Regions from separate parts of the Rhodococcus sp. JCM 9793 genome, predicted to be linked through region 2. Evidence: riboswitches for the same ligand, from Rfam matches in the RefSeq annotation. Region 2 holds a riboswitch; the other holds the start of a gene.

Region 1 (11,796 bases), 2.0 Mb from region 2:
GGCCTCGCCCACCCGCCCTGTGGCCTGTCCTGCCCAGAGGAAACGGGCGGCGACCGAGTCGACCGAAACGGCCCACAGCCTGCGCTCCCCTTTACCGCAGACGGAAGCAAAATACTCGATCCCGGCACCCAGTGCTTCGAGCAATGCCGCCTCGACCGACCCGGTGAGGGCTCGGGTCGACCTTGCACCGACCAAGCGTCCATACATCTTTCGGTTCGGTGTGGCCGTGCCGTCCATCGTCGAGACACGTCCCGGTTCGACGAAATCCGTGTCGCGTCCGGTCAGTGCCCGACGGTGCAGATAGACGTCCGCCAGCGCAGGACTGAGCGCTGTTCCGGTGACGAACTTGCTTGCAATGGTCGGTAGGACGAGTGAATTGCTGATCGCCCGCCACAGCACTGTCCCCAGGATCAACGGTGTGTCGACCTGCCATCGCGCGGCGCGCAACCTCAGTTCGTCCCCGATCCATTCCGGATCGAGAATCGCCGATGCCGGAACTTCTTGCGAGCCTCCGTCCAGCACCAGGGCAGCACGTTCACCGACCGGAAGTGCGCCCAGCACGTCCGACAGCACGGATTCTGCCGATACTCCCGAATTCACCATTGCCATACCGCCCTTCGTCGACTAATTCGACGCGCTCGGATCCATACGCGGCTCGATGTCGCTCTGTGGAAGCAGCGCTGCGCCCTCCAATGCCTTTCGTAGGTGTTCAGCGGTATCGACCATCAATGCACCACTGCGGCCCATGTCACTGGGGAGATTGAGAATTCGCCCCTGGGTTACGGCGTCCAACGACCTGGTCGCGGGGTTCTCCTTCAGCAGTTGCACTTTCGTGTCGAATGCCCCGGCACCGTCACCCGTGTCGGTCAGGACGATGAAGTCCGGGTTTGCTGCGGTCACCGACTCCCAGGACATCTTGGCGGTCTTCTGCTCGACGTCGTCGAACGAGTTCCGTCCCCCGGCAGCGTCGATGATGGCCCCGAACATGTGTGGCCTGCCGGCGCTGGAGACTCCCTCGTCCGACAGCACGGACACGTACATGACGCTCGGCTTGTCCTCGGCCTGTGGAGCCGACTCCAACTGTTCGCGACGTTGCTCGAGCTCGTCGATCTTCGACAGCGCACGATCGTCGTGACCGATGATCGCTCCGATGTTCGACAAGTCGGCATAGGCCTCGTCCCATGGCGTCGCCGCCTCGTTCGAGGCGGTCAAGCAGGTCGGGGTGACGGTGTATGCGGGGATTCCGAAGTCGGCAGCCAGCCGTTCGGGTGTGATGTTCTTTTCGACACTGAATCCCCACCCGTGACCGGCCATGACCACGTCCGGCTGTTGAGCTTGGATCATCTCGAGATTGAAAGAGGCCTCGGATTTCACCGGTAGCGCGTCGATGCGCTCCGCACCGAACATGTCGCTGAGCTGATCGAGTCGGGTGTTGCGGATTCCGCTCACCGCGGCGATCTGGTCGTCGGCATCGAGTGCAAGCAGGTTCAGGACGAGCTGGCTGTCGTTGGCGAAGATCTTCGTCGCCGGCGATGGGAAGCTGAGCTGCTCTCCGCAGTTCTCGATCGTGACGGTGCTCTCCGCCGACGCTGTTTCCTGATTGCCGGCACTGCTGCACCCGGTCAGTGCCGCGGTTGCAACGAGGAGACCGGTGGCCAGCGAAACCGGGACGTTCGGACGAGACGGTGTGGGGTCAGGCATGATTCTCCGAATGGGCTCGTGTTCCTGCAGAATCCGAGCCGAGCACGAGGTGCGCGCGTCCGGTCGCAGGATCGGTGAGTTGTGTTGCGGGTACGGAAAAGACGCGCTTCACCGTATCCGGGGACAGGGCGTCGGCCGCGTCGGCGAAGGTGTCGAGGGCGCCGTCGTGGAGTACTGCGACCCGGTCGAAATACGACGCGGCCGAAGTGAGATCGTGCATCGCCGCGATCACTGTGCATCCGAGACCGCGCAGCGTATCGAGGAGGTGGAACTGGTGGCGGATGTCGAGATGATTGGTCGGCTCGTCCAGGATCAGCAGTCCCGATTCCTGCGCGAGGCCGCGAGCAAGCATGGCGCGACGACGTTCACCGCCCGACAGTTGATCGCAGCGTCGGTCGACTGCGTGTGCCAGTTCCACGGTGTCCAAGGCCCGGAGCGTGACCGCGCGATCGGATTCCTCGCCCAGCGACCAGGGCGGACGGTGTGGAATTCGGCCCATGGCAACCATTTCCCCGAGCAGAAGGTCCTGCGGCGGAGTCTCCTCCTGACCGACATAGGCGATCGCCCTCGCTCGCACACGGAGCGGCAGCGAGTACAGATCCTTGCCGTCGATTTCGACCGTTCCCTCTGCGGGTGCACGGAGTCCGGCGAGGGTACGAAGCAGCGTCGACTTCCCGCTTCCGTTGACCCCCACCAGCGCGACCATGGATCCGCGGGTCAAGTCGAGGTCGATATCGGAAAGGATGTCCGACCCTGCGATCCGACAGCGCACATTACGCGCCCGAAGATGCATCAGGCACCATCCGAGAAGCTGTAGTGACGCCGCCCGAGCAGGAACAGGAACACCGGGGCCCCGACGAGACCTGTCATCACGCCCAGGGGAAGTTCCTCCGGACTCAACAGCACTCGGGCCGCAACGTCGATCCACAAGAGGAACAGTGCGCCGCCGAGCGCCGCCACCGGAAGGACGACGCGGTGACGTGCACCCACCAAGATCCTGGCGAGGTGGGGCATGATCAGGCCGACGAACCCGATTCCTCCGGACACTGCGACGAGCACTCCGACCAGCACCGACGACAACGCGAAGAGCCCGAGCCGGAGGCCACGCACGGGAACACCGAGAGCGCGGGCGACATCCGGTCCGCTCGACAGCGCATCCAGCCAGGAATGGAGGGCGAAAAGAATGCCGGCAGACACGGCCACGACGATCAGTGCAGGCAGAATCTGCTCCCACATCGATCCCGCGACGCTTCCGAGCATCCAGTAGAGGACCGACCGAACCGAATCCCGGTCGTCACTGAAGAACACCAGGAAACTGGACACCGAGGAGAACGCCGAGGCCATGACGACACCGGTGAGGATCAGACGTAGCGGAGTCAGACCCCCTTGCGCCATCGAGACGCCGAAGACGGCAGCACCCGCGACCATCGCACCGATCAGTGCGCCCAGCGACAGCGCCCAGATACCCAGCGAAGCAAGCACTCCGAACATGATGACCAGGGTCGCCCCGACACCGGCTCCGGCCGAGATTCCCAGAAGGTACGGATCCGCGAGCGGGTTTCTCACCAAGGTCTGCATCGTGGCGCCGGCCATGGCCAGGCCCGCACCCACGATGAGCGCCATCAAGATGCGGGGAGCTCGCAGGTTCCAAATGATCGTGTCGTACACCGGGTCCGGTCCGACACTCCCGGTGAAACGGGCACGCACCACATCCCATGTGGCCGACAGCGGTATCGGTTCCGACCCGAGAGTCAGCGAAAGGAAAGCGCTGATGACAACCGCTATGACAAGTGCGGCCAGGAGCGGGCTCGCCGGAATTCGTTTTTGTGCAAGCGGCTTCGTGGTTCGCCGGCGCGGTTTTGCGACATCGAGCATGTCAGCGACCCGGCGACTCCAGCTCCCCACCCGGTCGGGGTACAAGGGTCTTCGCCCGAAGGTGTCTGTGCACACGAAGGGGAATGGTTGGGCCGCTGGCCTGGGCACGCATCGCTCGGTCTCTCGTATCGGGGGCCCAATCGCGAGGCCCGCGTCTGCAATTCGGCGAGCCAGCAGGTTTTCGGACTCAGGATCAACCCGACAGTGCGCCTTCCCAGACCGTTTCCGGTCCAGTGGCACGTGCCCTGTCAGTCACCTTCACCGCTGCGCGACAGTTCCGGAGTCTCACCGGATTCCCTTGCATACGGATGCGTCTGGCTCGTGGTGAACCTAGCACAGTCGCGAGGTGTCGATTCGCCCGGATCATCCGCTTCACCGGACTGCGCAGCCACCGCCGTACCCACCCAGCGACGCAAGTACCGGCGCATCTCGTCGTCGGTGCGCAGTGGATTACCCGGCGAGACGAAGAACGACTGCATCGTCCGCAGGAGAAATTCGACCAGTTCGTTGAGTGCGGCGTCGCCGTATCCGTATCGCTCCCACTCGACGTCGAACCGCCTGATCATCGTCATGCCGAAAGCCTGCGCCTCGTCGGACGTCATATTCTCGGGGTGGACGTTCGCATACGAGTTCGACAGCAGGAGACCGAGGTGCGGCGTGCGGCGTACCTCCGCGAGGGTGAAGACGACGGCTTCGACGGTCGCGTCGACGGGGTCGACGACTCCTGCGACGTGGTCGGCAAGGCGGTCGAGGAATCCGGCGACCGACGCGATTGCCGCCGCCGTCATCAGCGCATCCGAGCTGGGGAAATACCGGTAGACCGTCTGCCGGATCACGCCCAATGATTCTGCAACCTCAGCGATGCTGATCGCCGCGCCGGTCCGCGCGATGAGATCGACCGCGGTGTCGACGATGCGCCGAGTTGCTTCTTCGTCGCTGTCGGGCGGACTCCCGCCCCACCCTCGCCTACGTGCCACACCGCCTCCTGAAATGAGGGGCCGACATTATCACGCAACCCAATCTCGGAGTGGGTATGCCGGGACATCTCCACGAAAGTCATCATACATATCTCTTCAAGTACGTATGATAAAGCCCGATTGCAGGCCCCACCTGCCCTGACTACATCGGACAAACCCGAGAACGAGGTGTGACATGACAAACCTGCACGTCCGCAAGATGCGTTTCGCATTCGAGGACTACGACGTGCCGTTCCTGTGGAATCCCGCGAACCCCGGGTTCTCGAGCATGGCCAACGCCGTCTCGTTCCTCGCCGTCGGATTCGAGAAGATGATCGTCCAGATGATCACCGAGGCGAAGCCGCAGTTCGCCGACGACACGGTCGCCGAGGAAGCCGACGCGTTCATGCGCCAGGAAGGACAGCATTCCACCGCGCATCGCCAGCACGTCCGCGCCCTGATCAAGAGGTACCCGGGCCTCCAGGAAACCCTCGACGAGGTGATCGGCGCCTACGACAAGCTCACCGCCGAGACGTCGCTGAAGTACCGACTGGCCTACACCGCAGACCTCGAAGCGACCTTCACCCCCGTCTTCAAGCTCATGCTCGACAACGACGCGTCGCTGTTCCGCCCCGGCGACGACCGCGTTGCCTCCCTGTTCATCTGGCACTTCGTCGAAGAGGTCGAGCACCGCAGCTCCGCACTGATCATCTTCGACTCCGTCGTAGGTAGCGACGTCTACCGCATGCGCGTGGCGGCCTCGGTGTTCAAGCACGTACTCGACGTCATTCGGATCGCGTGCGCGGGCTTCAACAAGCACGTCCCCATCGAAGACCGCAAGATCGACGCTCTGTCGATGTTCGCGTCGTATCGCCGTAAGCAGAAGCTGCTCGAGCTCATTCCGGGCCTGCAGGCCGCGAATTCCGGGCCGATGCCGCGAGCCTTCGACGACCTCGGACTCAAGGAGCAGCTCGTCGCACTGCGGGGCATCATCCGTAGCCAGATGCCGAAGCACAACCCCGAACACGAGGACCTGCCCGAGCTGGCCGGCGTGTGGTTCGAGCGCTTCGACGCCGGCTACGACGTCACCAAGTGGTACACCGCGGAAACCGCTGCACCGGGGGTCAATTGATGTCGGATCTGTGTTCGCCCACCTTCGACGACCTCGCGACGAGGCTCGGTTTCTCCTGCGACGAGGCCGGTGGGCTCCTCGAGTTCCGCAATCCTCTGGCCTTGGAGAATTGGACGCTCCCCGTCCTCGAACTGACCATCGTCGTCGGCGCTGTTCTTGCCCTCGCGTACGCCGTTCTCCGACTGCGCCGACACGGTGATCCCACCAATCTGGTGCTGTGGTTCGGCGCGTGCGCGTATCTGTTCATCATCGAGCCACCCCTGTACTTCCCGGCCGCATTCGGAATCGAACAGCACGTCGACACGATGTTCGCGCACAATGTGTTCACGGTCGAATTCATGTGGGGCAGACTGCCCCTCTACATCGTGGCGATCTATCCACTGCTCGCTACGCTGTCGTTCGAGATCGTGCGGATGCTCGGCGTGTTCCGCAGGTACGGCGTGTTCCTCGGCGCAGTGTGCGTGGGATTCGTCCATCACGCCTTCTACGAGATCTTCGACCACCTCGGACCGCAATTGCGCTGGTGGGAATGGTCTCTCGAGAATCCGATCAGCCAACCGTTCTTCGACGCCGTCCCGTTGCCGAGCGTCGTGGTGTTCGCTGCACTGTGGCCGATGTCCCTGGCCTTGTGCACACAGTTCTTCGTCGGTCGCCACTTCGACCGGGGCGAGAAGTTCACCGGGCTCCAATTGGTTTGGCGCACAGTCGTCATCGGCATCCTTGCCTCGGTGGGTACGTTCGTCCTTCCCCTGCCCGCCACGATTCTGGGAATGGGGAGCACGACAGTGCGCGGAATCGTGTACGCACTCGAACTCGCAGTCCTGTGTGTCGTCGCGGCATGGGTGCTCGCTCGCCAGTGGTCGCGGTTGCGTCGCGGCGACTCCGACGCCCCCGCCTACACGAACGTGTTCGTCCAGCGGTTCTCGCTGGTGTACCTCGGTGTGCTGGCCGTCCTCTGGATCACCGCGTTGCCCGACTACTTCTCGGCGGTCGATGGGGTCACCGACAACGACGACCCCATCGGAAGCCTCTGGTACGTCGTAGCGTGCTTCGTCGTGGCAATCCTGAGTGTGGTTGCGACGTTCACCGTTCCACGTGCCCGGGCCACATCCGAGACCGCGCCGCCCACGGTTCGGCACACGACGTCGCCGCAGTAAGCAGCGACTCGTCAGGCACCGGACTTCTCCAGGACGGCCTCGACCGCGTCGGTCGAGGCCGGTCTCCGGGTGAGCATCCGCGCCGCCAGCAGCGCGGACACGACCATGAGCACCATCCCGATGCCCGACGTGATGGTCACGCCGCTGTCGAATGCGGCGCCTGCGGTCGTGAGCAAGACGTTCGCCTGCTCTGCGGGCAGGCTCGTCGCGACAGCGTGGGCGCCGCCCAAGGTTTCTCGAGCAGCAGCTGCGGCTTCCGGGTCGAGCCCGGTCGGAAGTTGCAGATTCGCACCGTACGACGCGGTGAGAATCGAGCCGAGCACCGCGGTACCGAGCACCGCACCCATCTCGTACGCAGTCTCCGACACCGCTGACGCCGCGCCCGCCTTCTCCGTCGGCACACTCGAGACGATCAGATCGTTCGACAATGTCTCGGCTGCCCCGATCCCCGCTCCGAGCACCGCGAACGCCACGATGATCGGCGTCACCGCAGTCGGCGATGCGAGCAGCAACACGAGCGCGTAGCCGAGAGCAGAGAGCAACAGCGCCGACACGATGATCGTCGACGGCCGTATCCACCGCACCAAAGTGACCACGGTCAGCCCCGACACCACCATCACGCCCAGCCCGGGGACCAGACTCAGCCCCGCCTGCATGGGGCTCTGCCCGATCACCAGTTGAAGGTGCTGAGAGACGAAGAAGAGAAAACCGACGAGTGAGAACACCGAGAGAAGGTTCACCGCGACCGCTCCGCTGAACGTGGGCACACGGAACAGGCGCACGTCGAGCATCGGATCCGGGCGGCGCAGTTGGCGGCGCACGAAAGACACGAGCGCCACGATCCCGACGCCGGCGGGAATCACCGTAGCGGCCACAGAGCCACCGTTGGCAAGGTTCTTGATCGCGAACACCAGCGGTGCCAACGCGAGCATCGACAGCGCAATGCTCACCACGTCGATGCGGCCGGGAGCAGGATCCTTGGATTCCGGAACGAAGATCGGGCCGAGGAAGAGCAGCGGGATCAACACCGGCACTGCGAGCAGGAACACCGAACCCCACCACGCGTGTTCGAGCAGGAAGCCACCGACGATGGGCCCGAGCGCAGCACCCGCCGCGAAGCACGACGCCCACAGCGCGATCGCGAGCCGGCGTTGCGCCGCGTCGAGGAAGATGTTCCGCAGCAGCGACAGTGTCGACGGCATCAGCATGGCCCCGAAGAAGCCCAGTGCCGCACGCGAGGCGATCAACGCTTCCGCCGACGGCGCGTACGCAGCGATCACCGACACGGCCGCGAATCCGGTCGCGCCGATCAGCAATAGTCGTCGTCGTCCGACCCGGTCGCCGAAGCTGCCCATCGAGACGAGCAGGCCCGCGAGGATCAACGGGTAGATGTCGATGATCCACAGCTGCTGCGCGCCACTCGGCTGCAGCGACGCGGAGATCTCGGGGAGCGCGAAGGCGAGCACGGTGTTGTCGATCGACACCAGCAGCACCGGCAGCATGAGGACCGCGAGGGCCACCCATTCGCGTGGGCCGGCCTTCGGAACGGCGGAGTTCGCATCCGAATTCGAGACAGGTGTGATCGACACGTTTATCGGGCTTTCGGGAAGGTTGGGATCGAACCCTCGTTACTGTACCAGCTGGACGGTAAAGTAACGAGGGCCGTATCATCGGCCCGTGCCACCCCCTCCCGCCGCCCGCGCCAAACTGCTCGACGCCTTCGTGACCATCCTGCTCGAGCAAGGAGAACGCGCCGCAACCCTCGACGCCGTCGCCGCCGCCGCCGGCGTATCGAAGGGCGGCCTGCTCTATCACTTCCCCTCGAAGGACGCTCTCGTCGAAAGCCTGGCCGAGCACGTCGAAGAACTCGCCGCGGCGGATGCCGACCTCATGCGGGATGCCCCCGAGGGACCGGCCGCGTACTACATCCGCACCTCCGTCTACGCGGGCACCCCGATCGACCGCGCCATCATCGCCACGACCCGCCTGAGCCAGAACGCGATCCCACGCGCACGCCTGGCACTCCAGAGAATTCATCGAGGCTGGATGGACGTTCTCGTCGATGAGATCAGCGACCCTGCCGTCGCACGCGCCGTCATGCTGATGGGCGACGGCCTCTACTACAACGCCGCGATGTCGGGCGAGACGAGCGATACACCGAGCGACGACGTCGACGAACTGCTCGAAGTCGTGCGGCGCCTGATCGACGAGCACTGATACGCGCCCACACGAGTAGCCACACATTGTTGTCGGCGGGGCGGGCGCCTTCTCCACTCGTGGTCGCCGTCGTACCCTACGAAGATGAGCGGGTCCGTGATGGCCATGGCCCACGACGAACGGGCCGACCTCGCCGATTTCCTGGAGACTCTGTCGCCGCAGCAGTGGCAGGAGCCGAGCCTCTGCCTGGGATGGACGGTGCGCGACGTAGTCGCCCACATGATCAGCTACGAGGAGCACAGCACTCCGGACCTGCTGAAACGGGTGGTCCGGACTCGGTTCCGGCCGTGGCACCTCAACGAAGTTGCGCTCGCCGACTACGCCCACCTCGAACCTGCCGCACTGCTCGAGTTCCTGCGTGCCCACCTCGATCCGTGTGGCGCCACCGCACGATTCGGCGGGCGCGTCGGACTCGTCGACGCTCTGATCCACCACCAGGACATCCGTCGTCCCCTCGGTTTCCTACGCACGGCCCCACCTGAGCGCCTTCGCTACGCGCTGCCCTTCGCCGTGACGGCTCCCCCACTGCGTGGGTTCTGGAAGGCGCGAGGTGTGCGGCTCATCGCGACCGACCTCGACTGGACCTACGGTCGAGGCCCCGAGGCACGAGGCCTGGGAGAAGCCGTGCTGATGACCATGGCCGGACGGCGAGGGGTCGCGCAGGAACTGTCGGGTCCGGGTGCCGCGATCCTCAGCGAGAGACTGGGGTGAAGGCCGACGGGCGCAGCAATGCATCCTGAACGGACAGCCGCGTTGTCAGCAGCGAGCAGCTACCGTTTTCATTCGCGTATACCCCCGGCAGGCATCACAGACGAATGACGCCCCCGAACCGAAGTTCGAGGGCGTCGCTCTTGGCGGTGGCGGTGGGATTTGAACCCACGGACGGGGGTTACCCGTCACACGCTTTCGAGGCGTGCTCCTTAGGCCGCTCGGACACGCCACCGCTAGAAGACTTTACCGGATCGGGTCTCTGTGTCGAAATCGCCTGGTCACGACCCGGATGAAGGCGTTCGCTGGTCACGGAAGAACTCTTCGAGCAACGCCGCACACTCTGCTTCCAGCACCCCGCCGCGAACCTGGGGGCGATGAGTGAGCCGACGGTCGCGCACGACGTCCCACAGAGACCCCACAGCACCGGTCTTGGGCTCCCACGCACCGAACACCACCTGCGAGACCCGGGCGAGCACGAGCGCCCCCGCACACATCGTGCACGGCTCCAGCGTGACCGCGAGGGTCGTGCCCTCGAGTCGCCACCCGTCCCCGTACACCTGCGCGGCAGCGCGCAGGGCCAGGACCTCGGCGTGAGCAGTCGGGTCGCCGGTCGCCTCACGTGAGTTGGCGGCACGAGCGAGCTCGGTGCCGTCCGGCGCGAACACGACCGCACCTACCGGGACGTCCCCGGCAGGTGCGGCGGCCGCTGCGTCCAACGCGACCCGGATCAGCTTTTCGTCGTCGCGCAGACCCATCTAGTTCATCTTGTCGAGCGTCGAGCTCAACACGTCGTCGAATCCGAGTCTCTGCGCGATCTCGTCGAGCTGCTCGTCCGGATACAGGTCCGTCTCCGACAAGATCACGGCGAGCACCGGCTCCGGCAATCCCATGTCGGCGAGGATCGCGAGGTCTCCTTCTTCCCAGGGCTCCACGTCGTCGAGCTCATCTGGATCGATGTCCGGGATTTCGACGTTCAGTGCATCGAGCACGTCGGCCGCGACGTCGTAATCCACCGCCATCGACGCGTCCGACAACAACAGTTGAGTGCCTGCCGGAGCAGGGCGGACGATGATGAAGAACTCGTCGTCCACATTGAGCAGACCGAACACTGCTCCGGAACTCCGGAGCTCCCGCAATTCCGTCACGGCAGCGTCGAGGCTCGTCAATGCCGATGCCGACAGTGCACGGCACTTCCAGCGTCCGTCCTCGCGCGTCACTGCAACGGCAAAACCTTCGAAGTCCTCTGTCGAACTCACCGCGGGGCTCTTGTCCCCGACACGCTGTGCAGCCATGCGCGCAACGGTAGTCGGCCCGGTCCCACGAATGAAGCCCACCGGTGAATATGCCAATCTGGAGCGGTGTCCACACCTGCTGCCGCGCCCCCCATCTGTGTTCTCGGTCTCGGCCTGATCGGCGGATCCGTCCTCCGGGCCGCGACAGCGACGGGTCGTCGAGCCTGGGGATACAACCGCTCCGCGCACGCGGTGGAGTCCGCCGTCGCAGACGGGTTCGACGCATCCACCGACCTGGCAGCCACACTGGCGCGTGCGGAAGAAGCTCGAGCCCTGGTGGTGCTCGCCGTGCCGGTGCCCGCCGTCGACTCGATTCTGGCGGCGATCACCGAGCACGCACCGAACGTGGCCCTCACCGATGTTGTGAGCGTGAAAGGTCAGATCGCCGACACGGTCGCAGCACGCGGCCTGTCGGCACGCTTCGTCGGCGGACATCCGATGGCCGGGACCGCCGAGTCCGGCTGGGATGCCGGATCCGCAGACCTCTTCCGCGACGCCGTGTGGGTCGTCACCGTCGACGACGGCACCGACCCCGACGTGTGGCAGCAGGTCGCCGGGCTCGCCCTCGACTGCGGTTCGGTCGTCGTCCCCGCAGAGTCCCGCGAACACGATGCCGCGGTCGCGCGGATCTCCCATCTGCCGCACATCCTCGCCGAAGCCCTCGCGCTCTCGGGGGCCGGCGGCGGCGATCTGGCGCTCGGACTCGCCGCCGGTTCATTCCGCGACGGCACGCGTGTCGCGGCAACCGCGCCCGG
Region 2 (11,796 bases):
ATGAACGTGGTGGTCACGGGGTTGCCGTCGTCGTCGTACGCGAGGTGTTCGTACAGCGCGCCGCCGATGCCCTGGACGGTGCCACCGTAGATCTGGCCCTCGACGATGTCGGGGTTGATCATCGGACCGCAGTCCTCCCCGACGATGAATCGGAGGATCTTCACGGCCCCGGTCTCGATGTCGACCTCGCACGTGCAGACGTGGCTGGCGTTGGCCCACAACATCATGGACGGCGAATGGTAGCGGCCGCTGGATTCGAGTCCAGGAGGTACACCGGACGGCAGGGTCTCGGCCTGGAAGTAGGAGATCTCGGCGATTTCCTTCAAGGTGATCCCGACATTGGGGACGCCGCGGACTGTCGCGCGACTGTCGACGAACTCGATGTCCTCGACCGCGGCTTCGAGCTTGTGTGCGGCGATGGCGAGGATCCGGTCGCGCAGCACCGACGCGGTTTCCCGGACTGCTCCCGCGATCATCGACCCGGAGCGGCTACCGCCGGTTCCGGCGCCGAACGGGGTGATTGCGGTGTCGCCCTGGATGGTGTGGACATCGGCGATGTCGACACCGAGCGCATCGGCAGTGAGCTGCACAGCAGTGGTTTCGAGACTGTTGCCCGACGACCCGCCGGCAACGTAGACATTGACCTTGCCCGAGGGTTCGATGCGAATCGTCGCACCCTCCGTGGCGTGGAACGGCGTCGCACCCGTCGTCGGCTCGATGTAGGTGCAGGTACCGACGCCGATGTAGCGACCTTCGGCCCTGGCACGTTCCTGCTCCTGCCGGAACGCGTCGTAGTCGAGGATCGACAGGGCGTGCTCGAATGTCTCGAGGGGCGTCGAGTCGTTGTAGGGCATGCCCAGTGGGTTGGCGAGCGGCAGATCCGCGGCGCTGAGCATGTTGCGTCGCCGGAGTTCGATGGGGTCGATGTCCATCTGTCGTGCCGCGACGTCGAGCAGCATCTCGCGGGCCAGGGACTCGAACTGCCACGGCCCGCGATACGCGACGCGGCCGACGGTGTTCGTGTAGGTCAGCTTCATCGAGAACGCGGCGGCGGGCACACGGTAGGGCCCGGGGAACAGCATCCCGACGACCGCACCGGACGTCACCGGCGACGGAATCGGGTAGGCGCCCACGTTCTGGACGTGGTCGATCGAGGCGCCGAGCAACTTGCCGTCGGCGTCGAACGCGAAACGCGCATCTCCGCATTCCTGGCGGGCCATGCCGGCCGACATCATGTGTTCCTGCCGGTCCTCGATCCACTTCAGCGCGGCGGGGAGTTTCCTCGCAGCAAGCAACACGGCGATGTCCTCGCGCTGCGGAACGACCTTCTGGCCGAAGCCGCCACCGGTGTCGCGCATGATCACCCGGACGCTGTGCTCGTCGAGCCCGAGGAGCCGGGCGGTGAAGCCGCGGACCTCGTGCGGGGATTGAGTGGAGGCCCAGACGGTCATCTCGCCGGCCGACCACTCGGCGACGAGGCCGCGGGTCTCCATGGGGACGGCGATGTAGGCCTGCTGGTGGATGGTCCGCGAGACCACGTGGGCTGCCTCGTCGAACGTCTTCGCCAGCTCGTCGGGGAGCGGACCGCCCATTGCCGCGGCGATATTCGCGGGATGCGCGGCGTGGACAAGTTCGTCGGCCCGATCGGCGGCGGTGTAGTCGACCACGGGTGTCAGCGCCTCGTAGTCGACGGCGACGAGTTCGACCGCGTCCTCCGCGATGTACCGGTCGTCGGCCACGACCAGTGCGACGGGATCGCCGACGAAACGCACTTCGTCGACGGCGAGTGGTGGCCAGTTCAGGGCCGGCATGTACGGCCCGTCGAGCGCGTAGGTCTGCTCGTGGATTCCGGGTGTGAGGTCGGCGGCGACGTACACCGCGTGGACCCCGTCGAGTGCGAGAGCCTCGGAGACGTCGATGTCGACGATCCGGGCGCGTGCGAACGGGCTGCGCACGAAGCACGCGTGGAGCATGCCGGGACGTGTCACGTCGTCGACGAACATGCCGGCGCCGGTCAGGAGTCGGGGGTCTTCGACTCGCTTGATGCGAGTCCCGACGTAAGCGGAAATGCTGGGCCTCATCACAGAAATTCTCACCTCGGCCTTCGGTGGATGCTGAGCAAGTGTCTAGCACCCCGCGAAGTGAGGTGTCAATCACATTCTCTCGAAGTGAGCATGTTCTTCTCGCAGGTGTGGGGCCCGGGTGTGCCGTGTGACGTCGCGGAACGGGACGTGCCGGGTGGTTGACACTCGCGGGGTGAACGTCGTTCACTGCATGGGTGAACGTCGTTCACCGGAGTCGACGATGGAGGATCGGGATGGATGCAGCGACCCCGTCGCGGAGCCCGGTGTCCAGCGGTGTGATCACTGCGCTGCTGAGCGCGGCGGGTCTCGTCGTGGCACTGCAGACCACCCTCGTGGTACCCCTGCTTCCGGATCTCCCGGAGCTGCTCGACGTCACCGCGGGTGATGTCGGCTGGCTCATCACCATCACCTTGTTGACCGGAGCGGTGGCCACGCCCATCGTCTCCCGGATGGCCGACATGTACGGCAAGCGCCGGATGCTGGTGCTGTCGTTGTCGATGATGGTCGCTGGTGCGCTGATCGCGGCGATCGGAGGCGACTATCTGTTCGTTCTCATCGGACGCGGCCTGCAGGGATTCTCGTCGTCGCTCATCCCGGTAGCGATGGCAGTCCTGCGCGATGTGCTTCCTCGCGAAAAGGTCGCCGGGGCTGTGGCGCTCACCAGTTCCACGATGGGAATCGGTGGTGCACTGGGCATGCCGGCGGCAGGCGCGTTGTACGACAACTTCGGCTGGACGTCCGTCTTCTGGGTGTCTGCGGCGGTCGGAGCGATGCTCACGGCGGGCATCCTGCTCATCGTCCCCGCATCCGCGACGGGAACCCGCGGCCGCTTCGACATCCTCGGTGCGTTGTTGCTGTCGCTCGCTCTCACAGCTCTGCTCCTGGGGATCTCGAAGGGCCCGGCGTGGGGCTGGTCGAGTGCGCAGACCGTCGCGTGCTTCGCGGCGGCCATCGTGATCACGGCCGTCTTCGTGCCGTATCAATTGCGAGTGAAGGCCCCGATGGTCGACCTGCGCGTGTCGGCGCGGCGCACGGTGCTGCTCGCCAACCTTGCCGGGCTCTTCATCGGATTCTCCGCGTACGCCAGCCTGCTGGCGACCACGCAACAGTTGCAGCTACCCGAGATCACCGGTTTCGGGTTCGGGCTCAGCGCGGCAACCGCCGGGCTGTGCATGATTCCCGGTAGCGTGGCGATGTTCCTGACCTCGCCGATAGCCGGGAGATTCACCATGCGGTTCGGTGGACGCTTCACCCTCACGCTCGGGACGCTGGTCATGACGGCGGCCTACCTCTTCCGCATCGCCTGGGACGACACCGTCGTCCTGATCATCATCGGCGCGGCGATGGTCAGCATCGGCAACGCCTTGGCCTATGCGACCCTGCCGGCGTTGATCATGGGTGCGGTGCCGGTCACCGACACTGCGGCTGCGAACGGCCTCAACAGTCTTCTGCGCACCATCGGGATGTCGAGCATGAGCGCGGTGGTCGCCGCGTTGCTCGCGAGTATCACCATCGACGCGGCGGGCACGACTTTCCCCGCGCACGGCGCCATCATCGTGATCTTCGTGATCGCGGGTTCGTCCACGTTCGTCGCCATGGTGTGCGCCGTGCTCCTGCCGAAGCATCGGCCGGTGTGCACGCCTCCGGTCGCCGACGCAGCCGAGGCGGCGTGAGTCGGCGATGAGCGAACGGACGACCCGCGACACCATTCTCGACGCCGCCCGGCCGCTGTTCGCCGAGCGGGGTTTCAACGGCACCACCATCAGGGACATCGCGGAGGCGGCCGGTGTCTCACCCGCCCTGGTGATGAAGCTGACCGGCAGTAAGGCCGAGCTCTTCCAGGCTGCTGCGCCCGAATCTCCCGGACTCGCCGACCTCGATCCCGCTGAGGAACCGCCCGGATACCGGCTGGTGCGGACCATCGTCGAACGCCGGAACTCGGGAGACTACGAATTCTGGGCAATGGCCCCGTATCTCGTGCAGGAAGCTCCTGATCCCGAGGTGGCCCGCGTGAAGATGACGGAACGAGTGGTGCCCCGGATCGCTGCGGTCATCGGCGAGCAGACAGCCGACAAGGCGCGTGCCCGAATGGTCGTGACGCTGCTGCTGGGCCTGGCCAGCGGCCTGCGCACCTTCGAGATCCTGACGCCCCAGGCGATCGACAGCGCGAAGTTGATCGAGGCGTACGGTGCGCTCGTGCAGCACGTCATCGACGACACTGGCATCTGAGTCCCCGGAGCGGTCCACGACGCCCGACGGACGAAACTTGCGAATGCACTGTGTCAGTCGACTTCCACGAACCGTCTTGTCCACACTGCGCCCGACGGCGTGCTCGACGTTCCGGCCGCACCGATGATCAGTAGGCACTTCATGTCGATGCTCGCGGGATCCAGTTTCTCGAGAGTGGTGACCTCGAGCGACTCACCCGGCCGGCCCACGTCCCGCCCGATCACGACGACCGTGTCGCCTGGCCGATGCTGCAGGAGAAGCGATCGGGCATCGGCGACCTGTGTCGTCCGCGACCGGGACGCGGGGTTGTAGATCCCCAGTACGAGATCGGCTTCGGCAATTGCGGTGAGCCGCTTCTCGATCACCCTCCACGGCTTGAGCCGATCCGACAGGCTCATGACCGCGAAATCGCCACCGATGGGTGCGCCCGCGCGGGCAGCGACGGCCTGCACCGCCGACACCCCCGGCAGCACACGGATCGGTACCGACGCGTACTTGTCGTCCTGCGCCGCCTCGAACACTGCCGACGCCATCCCGAACACTCCGGCGTCACCGCCGGACACCACGGCGACCTTCTCTCCGGACAATGCCAGATCGAGTGCGAACCGGGCGCGATCGACCTCGACGGTGTTCCCACTCGAATGTCGCTGCAGGCCCGGCCGCACGGGAACTCGATCGACGTACGGCCCGTACCCGATGACGTGATCGACCGACGCGAGCGCCGCCGACGCCTCCGGCGTGAGCCATCTGTCGTCGGCGGGGCCGAGTCCGATCACCAGAAGTTCGTGTGTCTCGACAGGTGCGGCGACCTCGGACGTGGCCGGGCGTGACCGGTCGACTGTTCCACGATTGCGGGGAGCCTTGTCGCCTGCTGCGAGGATCACCGAAAAATACGGCACCGTATCGGGGTCCACGTCGGCAGCGGCGACGATGCGTTGTCCGGCCATGGTTGCGCGCTCGACATACACGGCATCGTCGAGCCGACCCGTCTGTTCCAGTGCGTTTCGCACCGATTCGAATGTGCGACCCAGCTTCATGATCACCGCACCGTCGGTATCGGCCAGCCGCCTTGCCAATTCGGGCTCGGGGAGAGTGCCCGGGAGGATGGTGAGCACATCGGTGCGCCGCACGAGCGGCTCTGCAGATGCGGCTGCTGCGGCCGAGAACGATGTGACGCCGGGAATTACCTCGGCTGCATAATGTTTCGAAAGTCGGTCGTGGAGGTACATGTAGGAGCCGTAGAACAGTGGGTCTCCCTCGCACAGTACGACGACGGTGCGGTCGGCATCGAGATGAACGGAAAGTCGTGCGGCGCACTCGTCGTAGAAATCGGCGATCGCCCCGTCGTACCCTCCGGGATGATCGGTGGTGCCGACGGTGACGGGATACACGAGCTTCTCCTCGATCACCCCGTCCGGGATCAGTTCGGCAGCGATGCCCCGCGCGATCGAGCGGCCGTGCGTGCCCGAATGGTAGGCGATCACGTCGGCTTCGGCGACCAGTCGTGCAGCTTTACGGGTGATGAGTTCCGGGTCGCCGGGGCCGAGCCCGACACCGTAGATCCTGCCGGTCATTCCGCCTCCTGGGCAAGTGCGTTGAGCGCCGACGACGCCATGGCCGAACCACCCCGCCGCCCGCGCACGACTAGATGTGGGATTTGCAGAGCGTGCGCGATCAGAGCTTCCTTGGACTCGGCGGCGCCGATGAATCCCACGGGTACGCCGACGATCGCCGCAGGATGCGGCGCACCGGCATCGAGCATCTCCAGCAGGTGGAACAGTGCGGTGGGCGCGTTACCGATAGCGACGACCGCGCCCTCGAGCCGGTCCGCCCACAGCGACACGGCCGCGGCCGAGCGCGTGGTGTTCCACTGCTGCGCGAGTTCCGGCACACGAGGATCACCGAGCAGGCACAGGACGTCGTTGTCTGCGGGCAACCGCCTACGGGTGACCCCGGCGGCGACCATGTTCGCATCGGCGATGATCGGCGCGCCTGCATTCAGAGCCGTGCGGGCGGCGGACACCAGATCGGGATGGATCACCAGATCCTTCGCCAGATCGGTCTGGCCGCTGGCATGGATCATCCGCACCGCGACTTTCTCCGCGTCACCCGGGATCGCTGCGAGATCGGATTCGGCGCGGATCGTCGCGAACGAACGGACGTAGATCTCGGCGCCGTCCGTCTCGTACTCGTAGCGGCGCGGTGGTGGCTGAAGGGTCACGTCGAGCTCCTGTGTGACGTCGAGCGACTGGAAAAAACTAGGGTGTGCGGGGAATTCGGTGCACCACAGGCGCGTTCGCAACCGACGATATGAATACGGTCAGCTGTGGTGTCGGAGGCGGCGGTGCGGCGGGCCAGAGCCCGGGTATCACCTCGGGCGAGGCTACACCCGGGAGACCCGGTGCATGCGGTGACCCTCGGCCACGCGGAGTCGTCCGACAACACGAAGCCCGCGTCGGACAGCGCCCCAGGATCGGCGCCGGAAGGGAGCACGAGGCCGCGCCACGGTGTGACGATCACGTCGTCGTCGGGCAGTGCCGCGGCCATGGACGGCGACAGGATTCCCAGCGGGACCAGCGCCGATACCGCACCGCCGAGTACTCCGTACGGCATCGAATACGGCGGGAGTGCGGGAGCCCGACCGCTGCCGCCGAGTTCGACGCCGGCTTCCGGCAACTGTCGCACGTGCCAGAGCGGCCCTCGTATCTGCGCGAACTCGAGGGCCAGGCCGATCAGAGTGTCGACGACCTGCGACACCGGTACCGTCGGACCGCCCAGTTCGCCGATCACGATCCGCATCGTATGCCTGTCGGAATCGTTCCCCGTCGCTCCGCTCGCCCTGTCGTCATCCCCCGTCGCTCCGCTCGCCCTGTCATCATCCCCCGTCGCTCCGCTCGCCCTGTGAGCGACGGCTGCGAGATCGCAGCGGAGTCCGACGACGTCGCCGCGCCCGTCGTCGAGACCGAACAGGAACCGGCCGGGCAGGTCGGCGAGGACCGGTTCTGCGCACAGCGCGGTATCGAGCGCGCCGATCAGTGGCCGGATGTCGGCGAACCCGTCGGAGAGCCCCGACAGGGGTGATGCGACCACATTGCGCACCCGCTCGTGGGTTGGCGACGGCAGGAACCCTGCTGCAGCGATCGCGTCCACCAGGCCGGCGGGCACGTTGCCGCACTCGTCGAGTGAAACGCCTCTGACCTGCATGTTTCCGCGTGATGTGAGGTGCACGTCGCCGTCGGCGAACGTCTGTGAGGCGGCGGAGAGCCGCCGGAGCCCGCCGGACGGTAGACGCCCCCCGGGTGCGCGGAGGCGCACCAGCGCCCCGTCCGCCGCGAGATGCGGGCGCAGCAGGCCGGGGCAGCGATCGGGGGGAAGTTCGGGTGAGACGTGCTCCACGGGTGCACATGGTTGCACATCCTCAGGAAACGGTGCGCTACGCTGGCGACGTCGTGGTTACGGGAAGCCGGTGAGAAACCGGCGCGGCCCTCGCCACTGTGAGCGGGTAGTTGCTCGCCCTCGTCCGTTCCGGCCAGCCGGGACGGAGACCACTGGACGCGAGTCCGGGAAGGTCGGCGCAGCAGTGATGATCCGTCAGCCAGGAGACCGGCCACGGCATGAGTAGTCCACGAGGGTTTTGGAGACCGAACATGGCCGTGTGCCTTGGGTTTTGCGGTGCGTCGTGACGCGCCTCGCTGTGCTGTCGACGTCGGACACCGACCTGCTGTCGGCCCGTGCCAGTGGCGCCGACTGGGCGGTCGGAAACCCGTCGCGCCTCGACGTGGATACCGACCTGGGCGGGCTGCTCGACGGCACCGACCTGGTCATCGTGCGGATTCTCGGTTCCGCCAAGTCTTGGCAGAACGGCCTCGATGCAGTGCTCGCGCGGGGTGTTCCCGTCGTCGTCCTCGGTGGTGAACAGACCCCCGACGCGGAGCTCATGAGCTACTCGACGGTGCCGATCGGCACCGCCGCAGAGGCGCATCGCTATCTTGCCCACGGCGGCCCCACCAACCTCGCACAACTCCACGCGTTCCTGTCCGACACCGTCCTGCTCGGAGGTGAGGGGTTCGAACCGCCGGCCGAGCTACCCGAATGGGGTGTGCTCGACCGTCCCGCTCCGGCTGTGGAGTCGCTGCCACGCGTGGGTGTGTTGTTCTACCGAGCCCACCACACCAGCGGAAACGTACAGTTCGCGCACGATTTGGCCGACGCGATCGACGCCACCGGTAAAGCGCACGCCGTGGTCGTGCACTGCGCCTCACTGCGCGGCGCTCCCGACGATCTGCTCGCCGAACTCGGCACCCTCGACGCCCTGGTCGTGACCGTGCTCGCCGCCGGGGGCACCAAGCCCGCTACTGTCAGCGCCGGTGGCGAGGACGAAGCGTGGGACGTGGGAGCCCTTGCCGCACTCGATATTCCGATCCTGCAGGCCCTCTGCTTGACGTGGAGCCGCGACAGCTGGGCGGACTCGGACGACGGCGTATCCCCGCTCGACTCCGCCACCCAGATCGCAGTCCCAGAATTCGACGGCCGCATCATCACGGTGCCGTTCTCGTTCAAGGAACTCGACGTCGACGGTCTGCCCCGCTACGTCACCGACCCCGAACGCTGTCGCCGCGTCGCCGGAATCGCGGTCGCGCACGCCCGGTTGCGGCACGTCCCGACCGCTGAGCGTCGCATCGCGATCATGTTGTCGGCATATCCCACCAAACATTCACGTGTAGGCAACGCCGTCGGTCTCGACACCCCGGTGTCGGCGATCAAGATGCTGCGCGCACTGCGTGACCTCGGATACGACCTCGGTGCCGGTTTCCCCGGCATGGACCTCGCCGACGACACCGAAGCCGGAAACACCCTGATTCACGCGCTGATCGACGCAGGTGGGCAGGATGAGGAATGGCTCACTGCCGAGAAGCTCGCCGGTAATCCGGTGCGGGTCACCACATCCGACTACGTGGAGTGGACGATGGACCTGCCCGCCGAGCTCACCGATGCGATGACCGAGGCGTGGGGACAGGCCCCCGGGTCGTTGTTCGTCGACGGTGACGCGATCGTGCTGGCCACACTGCAGGCGGGCAACGTGGTGCTCATGATCCAGCCGCCCCGCGGATTCGGTGAGAACCCCGTCGCGATCTACCACGATCCCGACATGGCGCCGTCGCACCACTACCTCGCCGCATACCGCTGGGTCGAACGAGGCTTCGGTGCCGACGCGGTCGTCCACCTGGGCAAACACGGCTCGATGGAGTGGCTCCCCGGCAAGAACGCGGGCATGTCGGCTTCGTGCGCGACCGACGCCGCGATCGGGAATCTGCCGCTGATCTACCCGTTCCTCGTCAACGACCCGGGCGAGGGTGCGCAGGCCAAGCGTCGCGCCCACGCCACGATCGTCGATCACCTGATTCCGCCGATGGCGCGCGCCGAGTCGTACGGCGACATCGCGCGTCTCGAGCAACTGCTCGACGAGTACTCCAACATCGCGGCGATGGACCCGGCGAAGCTGCCCGCGATCCGCGCGCAGATCTGGACGCTGATCCAGGCCGCGAAACTCGATCGCGATCTGGGACTGGACGATCGCCCGCACGACGCCGAATTCGACGATTTTCTCCTGCACGTCGACGGGTGGTTGTGCGAGGTCAAGGACGCGCAGATCCGCGACGGTCTGCACGTGCTCGGCGCCGCCCCCGTCGGCGAGGCCCGCGTCAACCTGGTTCTGTCGATCCTGCGCGCCGCCCAGGTGTGGGGCGGAAAGAGTCACGCGGTGCCCGGCCTGCGGACCGCACTCGGCCTGAAGCCGGACGCGCCGCTGACCGAGGTCGATGCGATCGAAACCCAGGCCCGTGCGCTCGTGCAGGCGATGGAGGATGGCAGCTGGAACGTCGAATCCGTCCCGCGATCCGTCGAATCCGTTCTCGGTCACGCCGATACCGAGGTTGCGCGCGTGCTGGTCTTCGCCGCCGAACAGGTCGTGCCACGTCTTGCGCAGACCACGGACGAACTCGATGCTGTCCTGCACGCTCTCGACGGCGGATATGTTCCGGCCGGGCCGTCGGGCTCGCCGTTGCGCGGCCTCGTCAACGTGCTGCCCACAGGGCGCAACTTCTACACCGTCGATCCCAAGGCCGTGCCGAGCCGCCTTGCATACGACACCGGTGTCGCGCTCGCGAACGCACTCGTCGAGCGGTATCTGGCCGACACCGGGGAACACCCGCAGTCGGTGGGGCTGTCGGTGTGGGGCACGTCCGCGATGCGCACTGCCGGCGACGACATCGCCGAGGTGCTTGCGCTCATCGGCGTCCGCCCGGAATGGGACCCGGAGTCCCGGCGCGTCCGAGAACTCACGGTCGTACCGCTCGAGGAGCTCGGCCGTCCACGAATCGATGTCACAGTGCGCATCTCCGGATTCTTCCGCGATGCGTTCCCGCACGTCATCGGCATGCTCGACGACGCGATCCGCATGGTCGCGGCGCTCGACGAACCCGACGAGATGAACTACGTCCGCGCCCATGCCAGGCGTGACGAGGCCGAGCACGGCGACTCCGAGCGGGCGGTACGCCGCATCTTCGGTTCCAAGCCGGGCTCGTACGGTGCCGGGATTCTGCAGCTCATCGACTCCGGGAACTGGCGCACCGACGCCGACCTCGCCGAGGTGTACACCGCGTGGGGTGGCTTCGCGTACGGACGCAATCTGCACGGTGTGGCGGCGGCCGACGACATGCGGGCCAACTACCGCCGGATCGCAGTGGCCGCCAAGAACACCGACACCCGCGAACACGACATCGCCGACTCCGACGACTACTTCCAGTACCACGGCGGCATGGTCGCCACGGTGCGTGCGCTCACGGGCAACGACCCCAAGGCGTACATCGGGGACTCGACCATCCCCGACACCGTGCGCACCCGGTCGCTCAGCGAGGAGACCGCGCGCGTGTTCCGCTCGCGCGTCGTCAACCCGCGCTGGATCGCCGCGATGCGTCGGCACGGCTACAAGGGTGCGTTCGAACTCGCCGCGACGGTCGACTACCTGTTCGGCTACGACGCGACCGCCGGTGTGGTCGAGGACTGGATGTACGAGTCCCTGGCCCAGAACTATGCACTCGACCCCGAGAACCAGCAGTTCCTGCGCGAAGCCAATCCGTGGGCACTGCGTGGCATCGTCGAACGCCTCACCGAGGCGTCCGATCGTGGACTGTGGGCCGAGCCCGACCCGGAAACCCTGAAGGCGCTGCAGCAGGCATACCTCGACGTCGAAGGCGATCTCGAGGATCGCGGATGAGGTTGCGGCTGATCGGGATCGGACCGGGTGGCCCGGACGATCTCACAGTCGCCGCAGTCGCGGCGCTCGAGAGCGTCGATGTGTTCCTCGTCGCCGACAAAGCGAGAGGCGTCGACGATCTCGTGTCGGTACGAGAACAGATCCTGCGCCGGCACACCACCGGTCAGTACCGCACGATCGTGGTGCCCGATCCGCCGCGCGACCGCA

What was found. A riboswitch is a leader RNA that binds a small molecule or an ion and turns the genes downstream of it on or off. The one in region 2 is predicted to bind cobalamin.
Region 1: another riboswitch for cobalamin. It lies ahead of ACZ46K_RS02855 (FecCD family ABC transporter permease); the one in region 2 lies ahead of cobN (cobaltochelatase subunit CobN).

Annotation. Positions count from the first base shown of each region.
Region 1 is NZ_AP043721.1:153,137-164,932, forward strand. Features, by position in the region: gene ACZ46K_RS02840 ((2Fe-2S)-binding protein) at 1-609, opposite strand, end outside; gene ACZ46K_RS02845 (ABC transporter substrate-binding protein) at 625-1,701, opposite strand; gene ACZ46K_RS02850 (ABC transporter ATP-binding protein) at 1,694-2,494, opposite strand; gene ACZ46K_RS02855 (FecCD family ABC transporter permease) at 2,494-3,576, opposite strand; cobalamin riboswitch at 3,732-3,910, opposite strand; partial or broken gene ACZ46K_RS02860 (TetR/AcrR family transcriptional regulator) at 3,936-4,553, opposite strand; gene ACZ46K_RS02865 (metal-dependent hydrolase) at 4,729-5,664, shown strand; gene ACZ46K_RS02870 (hypothetical protein) at 5,664-6,821, shown strand; gene ACZ46K_RS02875 (MFS transporter) at 6,833-8,323, opposite strand; gene ACZ46K_RS02880 (TetR family transcriptional regulator) at 8,499-9,038, shown strand; gene ACZ46K_RS02885 (maleylpyruvate isomerase family mycothiol-dependent enzyme) at 9,123-9,749, shown strand; tRNA gene ACZ46K_RS02890 (tRNA-Ser) at 9,891-9,981, opposite strand; gene ACZ46K_RS02895 (nucleoside deaminase) at 10,028-10,504, opposite strand; gene ACZ46K_RS02900 (tRNA adenosine deaminase-associated protein) at 10,505-11,041, opposite strand; gene ACZ46K_RS02905 (prephenate dehydrogenase) at 11,090-11,796, shown strand, end outside.
Region 2 is NZ_AP043721.1:2,110,568-2,122,363, forward strand. Features, by position in the region: gene ACZ46K_RS11895 (xanthine dehydrogenase family protein molybdopterin-binding subunit) at 1-2,081, opposite strand, end outside; gene ACZ46K_RS11900 (MFS transporter) at 2,318-3,757, shown strand; gene ACZ46K_RS11905 (TetR/AcrR family transcriptional regulator) at 3,765-4,313, shown strand; gene ACZ46K_RS11910 (precorrin-2 C(20)-methyltransferase) at 4,367-5,887, opposite strand; gene ACZ46K_RS11915 (precorrin-8X methylmutase) at 5,884-6,534, opposite strand; gene ACZ46K_RS11920 (cobalamin biosynthesis protein CobG) at 6,531-7,709, opposite strand; cobalamin riboswitch at 7,723-7,939, shown strand; gene cobN (cobaltochelatase subunit CobN) at 7,993-11,589, shown strand; gene cobF (precorrin-6A synthase (deacetylating)) at 11,586-11,796, shown strand, end outside.